One region of the Microbacterium sp. Bi98 genome, then DNA from elsewhere that is predicted to be linked to it. Evidence: riboswitches for the same ligand, from Rfam matches in the RefSeq annotation. Region 1 holds a riboswitch; the other holds the start of a gene.
The links. Region 1 has a riboswitch for thiamine pyrophosphate ahead of thiM (hydroxyethylthiazole kinase). Riboswitches for the same ligand answer to the same signal wherever they lie in the genome.
Positions count from the first base shown of each region.

Region 2: linked by a shared signal. The riboswitch ahead of LQZ85_RS14235 (ECF transporter S component) and the one ahead of thiM (hydroxyethylthiazole kinase) in region 1 are both predicted to bind thiamine pyrophosphate.

Region 1 is NZ_CAKKLK010000019.1:15,805-17,999, reverse strand. It holds gene thiM (hydroxyethylthiazole kinase) at 1-841, opposite strand, end outside; TPP riboswitch at 832-925, opposite strand; gene LQZ85_RS17450 (NAD-dependent epimerase/dehydratase family protein) at 947-1,909, opposite strand; gene LQZ85_RS17445 (DUF402 domain-containing protein) at 1,972-2,195, opposite strand, start outside.
Region 2 is NZ_CAKKLK010000010.1:71,765-73,959, forward strand. It holds gene LQZ85_RS14230 (D-alanyl-D-alanine carboxypeptidase) at 1-574, opposite strand, end outside; TPP riboswitch at 658-767, shown strand; gene LQZ85_RS14235 (ECF transporter S component) at 761-1,417, shown strand; gene LQZ85_RS14240 (ATP-binding cassette domain-containing protein) at 1,414-2,195, shown strand, end outside.

The DNA of each region.
Region 1 (2,195 bases):
CGTGCTCCTGCACACGCGCGGCGAGGGCGAGGTCCTCCGGCTGCACGGCGGCGAGCGCGTCGAGCAGTGCGACGGCGAAGCTGCCGGGGCCCGCGGCCCGCGCCGCGGCACGCTCGGCGGCGATCGTGTACACGAGGCTCGCCGCCGAGACGGCGGTGAGCGGATCCGCAGCCGTCGAGCGCGCCGCACCGAGGAACGCCGCCATGACGGCACCCAGCGCGCATCCGCCGCCGGTGACACGGGTGAGCAGTTCATGACCGTTCGCGATGCGGAGCAATCGTGCTCCATCCGTCACCAGGTCGACCGGTCCCGACACCGCGACCACCGCGCCGTGCCGCGAAGCGAGTGCGAGTGCCGCTTCGGCCGCGGCATCGGTCGTGTCCGTCGCATCGACGCCGCGCCCCCCAGCGCTGAGCCCCGCGAGGGCGAGGATCTCCGAGGCGTTCCCCCTGATCGCCGTGGGGCGTGCGTCGGCCAGCTCGTGCGCGAGTGCCGTGCGCACCGGCAGCGCGCCGATCGCGACGGGATCCAGCACCCACGGAGTACCTGCGGCGAGGGCTCCTGCCGCGGCTTCACGGCTCGCCGCACGCTGCTCCGGAGTCGGCGTACCGAGGTTGATCAGCACCCCGGAGGCCACCCCGGCGAACATCCCCGCCTCACCGACGATGTCGACCATCGCCGGCGCCGCGCCGAGGGCGAGCAGCACGTTCGCGGTGAAGCCCGTGACGACGCTGTTGGTGATGCAATGGGTCAAGGGTGGGCTGTCGCGCAGCCCTGTCAGGAGCTCAGCCGCCGAGGTGGCCAAGGTCGATTCGGAGTCAGGACGCAGACGATCGCTCAACGCGACATCCCTTCGCTAGTACGAACTAGATCAGGTTCGACGGGTCTGTTCTCAGCCGCGGATGCGGCACCCCGTGTCACTGATCGCAGTCTAGCGAGGCCCCGATCAGTCGATCAGCTGCAACAGCGCGAGTTCGTCGGCGCGAGTGAGCCCTGCCCGCCGGTCCCGATCGACGCCGCGCGCCTGCTCGTCATCGACCACGGCGGCGATCGTCTCGTCGAGCGGACGAAGCCGACCTCCTGCCGCGCGGTAGCGGGCGTTCGACCTGGTCATGAATCCGGTCATCTCGCTCGGCAGCCACAGCGGCAGCGACCGCTCCCCCGCCCAATACGCCACACCGTGCTCGACGAGCCAGGCGTCAGATGCCGCGACCGTGTCTCCCCGGTGCCCCGCACGTCTGCGCACGGCGTCGAGGACTTCGCTCAGCCGATGCCGATCGCCGATCGTGTTGATCACGCCGGTGGCCCCCGTGGTGGCGACGAACTCGGACAGGTCGTCGACGTCGATCACCTGCACGTCGCGCTCCTCGACAGGCGGAAGCAGCACCGGGCCGTCCTCGGCACGCAGAAAAGCGGCAGCCCAATACCCGAAACGATCACTCGGGTCGTCCGCCCCGACGATCAATCCCGGGCGCACGATCAGGGTGCGGTCGCCGAGTGCACGGACAGCGTCCTCGGCGGCCACCTTCTGCCGGCCGTACTCGTCGTCTCCCCTCTCAGCCGGCGGATGCAGCGTCGCCGACTCGTCTGCACCGACCGTCTCCTCGTCGGAGTATGCCGACATCGACGAGACGTACGTCCAGCGGCCCGCTCGCTCACCGAGTGTCGCGACCGCAGCGGAGACGTGGGCCGCGTTCGACGAGACGTCGATCACGTGATCCCACTCCCGACCGGACACCGCATCGTAGGCGTCCCTGGCGTCACGATCGGCCAGCACCAGGCTCGCGCCCTCCGGAGACGGTCGTCCTCCGCGCGCCAGGCACATCACCGTCGCCCCGCTCAGGAGCAGCCGTCTGGCGATGCGGCCGGACAGCCAGCCGGTGCCGCCGAGGATCAGAACATCCGTCATGACCCCATGCCACCATCTTCGCCGCGCGAGGGGAAGGGTCTTCCGCTCAGGGCGGATGCCGGTCAGCTCGTGCGAAGATCCGACAGGCCGGACAGTTCCGGGACCGTCCACGAGGGATCCGGGCGCCAGTAGCGCCATTCGGCGTCGAACGGCCAGTCACCGTGATGGAAGGACTCGATCGCCGCGTCCGCGTGTCGTTCGATCTGCGCGGCCTGCTCAGAGGTGAGACGTCCCTGCTCGACGGCCGCGATCACCTCGTCCTCGTCCTTGAGGTGCACCTGACCGT
Region 2 (2,195 bases), on a different contig from region 1:
CTCGCGTGAACGAGAACTCGGGGCCCTGCTCGCCCACGGCGAGGGGCATCCGCTCGAGCACCATCAAGCTCGAGACGACCTTGGTGACGCTTGCGATCGCGGCAGCGTCGAGCGACGACGACGTCGTGCCGATGCCGCCGATCCCCACGGCAGCGCTTCCCTGGGCAGGGAAGGTGATCGCGGCAGCGGGCGCTGCGACGGGGGCGAGCTCGACGGCCTGAACCGTCGGCGCGACCTCGTGCAACGGCCACAGCATGGCCGATCCGGCGTAGGTGCCGAGCAAGCCGACGAGGACGCCGAGCGGCACCAGCACGCCGGGCCGGGCGATCGCCGGGCGCAGGTGCGCTCCGGTCAGCAGCGCACCGCCGCTCTCCACGGCCGGCGCGTCATCGAGCGCGTCGGTCGCCGGGTGCTGGGCCACGTCGACCGGGTCGACCCACGTCAGGGGAGTGCCGCCGCTGTCTTCCTCCGCCCACTGCGCGGGGGGAGTCGCCTCAGGAGTGAAGATCGCAGAGACGTCGTCATCCGCAGGAACGGCGGAGGCGGTGGCCTCGGCGGAATCGGGAGCGGTCACCTCCTCACGGTACCGAACTCGTGCGGGGATCCGTGTCGCTGCAGCGGGAGAGGACGCGGGGTGTCGCCTCTGGGTAAGATCGTGGGTACAACCACGGGAGTCCGGCGAGCCGGGCTGAGAGGGAGCGAATCGCGCTTCGACCGTCGAACCTGATCTGGGTCATGCCAGCGCAGGGAGGAGTCACAGATGAGTACATCCACGTCCGGATCCACCACGGGATCGGCATCGGCCACGCAGTCATCGACGGGCCTCGGTCGCCCGCAGCTCTGGCGCTGGCGGGTCGTCGACATCGTCGTGGCGAGTGTCATCGCCGTCGCATGCGCGATGATCTTCCTGCTCTGGAACGTCGGCTACGAGGTGCCGAGCAGCATCCTGACGCCGCTGCTCCCCGGTGTGCAGGGCCTGCTCGCCGGCCCCTGGCTGATCGCCGGCGTGCTCGGCGGTCTGATCATCCGCAAGCCCGGCGCCGCTCTGTACACCGAGCTGGTCGCCGCGATCATCTCAGCACTCGTCGGCAACGCGTGGGGCCCGCTCACGATCGTCTCGGGCCTTGTGCAGGGTCTCGGCGCAGAGCTGGTGTTCCTGATCTTCCTGTACGGCGTCTGGCGGCTGCCTGTCGCGATGCTGGCTGGTGCCGGTGCGGGTCTCGCCTGCGGCATCAACGACCGCATCCTCTGGTACGCCGGCGCCGACACGCTCTTCACGAGCGTCTACATCGTCTCGACGACCATTTCGGGCGCGGTCATCGCCGGACTCGGGGCGTGGTTGATCGCACGAGGCCTCGCCGCCACGGGCGCCCTCAGCCGGTTCGCCGCCGGCCGCGAGGTCACCGCACGGGTGTGAGCTCGCTCACGACGCCCGCCACCCTCGAAGCCCGTGGCTGGGGGTGGCGGTACGCGACGCGACGGCGCTGGGCGGTGCGCGACGTCGACCTGCGCATCGAGCCGGGGGAGCGGGTGCTGCTGCTCGGCGCCTCCGGCTCGGGCAAGTCGACGCTGCTCCAGGGGTTCGGTGGGGTGCTCGGCGGTGCGGATGAGGGCGAGACGCACGGTGCGCTGCTCGTCGACGGCGTGCCGCCCACCGATGCCCGGGGACGGGTCGGGATGGTCCTGCAGGATCCCGATACGCAGACGATCCTCGCGAGGGTCGGCGACGACGTCGCCTTCGGCTGCGAGAACCTCGGCGTACCCCGAGACGAGATCTGGCAGCGGGTGCGCGCGGCGCTGGACGCCGTAGAGCTCGACGTCGCCCTCGATCGATCCACGGCCGCGCTGTCGGGCGGCCAGAAGCAGCGCCTCGCCCTCGCCGGCGTGCTCGCGATGCGACCGGGTGCCATCCTGCTCGACGAACCGACGGCGAACCTCGACCCCGAGGGGGTGCGGGACGTACGGGATGCCGTGGCCGCCGCCCTCGATGCGACGAGTGCGACCCTCGTGGTCATCGAGCATCGCATCGACATCTGGCTGCCGCTCGTGACCCGGGTGATCGTGCTCGGCGCCGAGCCGGATGGAACGGTCGTGCTCGCCGACGGCAGCCCGGACGCGGTCCTCGGCGCTCGGGGCGCGGAGCTCGCGGCATCCGGTGTCTGGGTTCCCGGGCACCCGCCCGCCGTCCCGCCCGC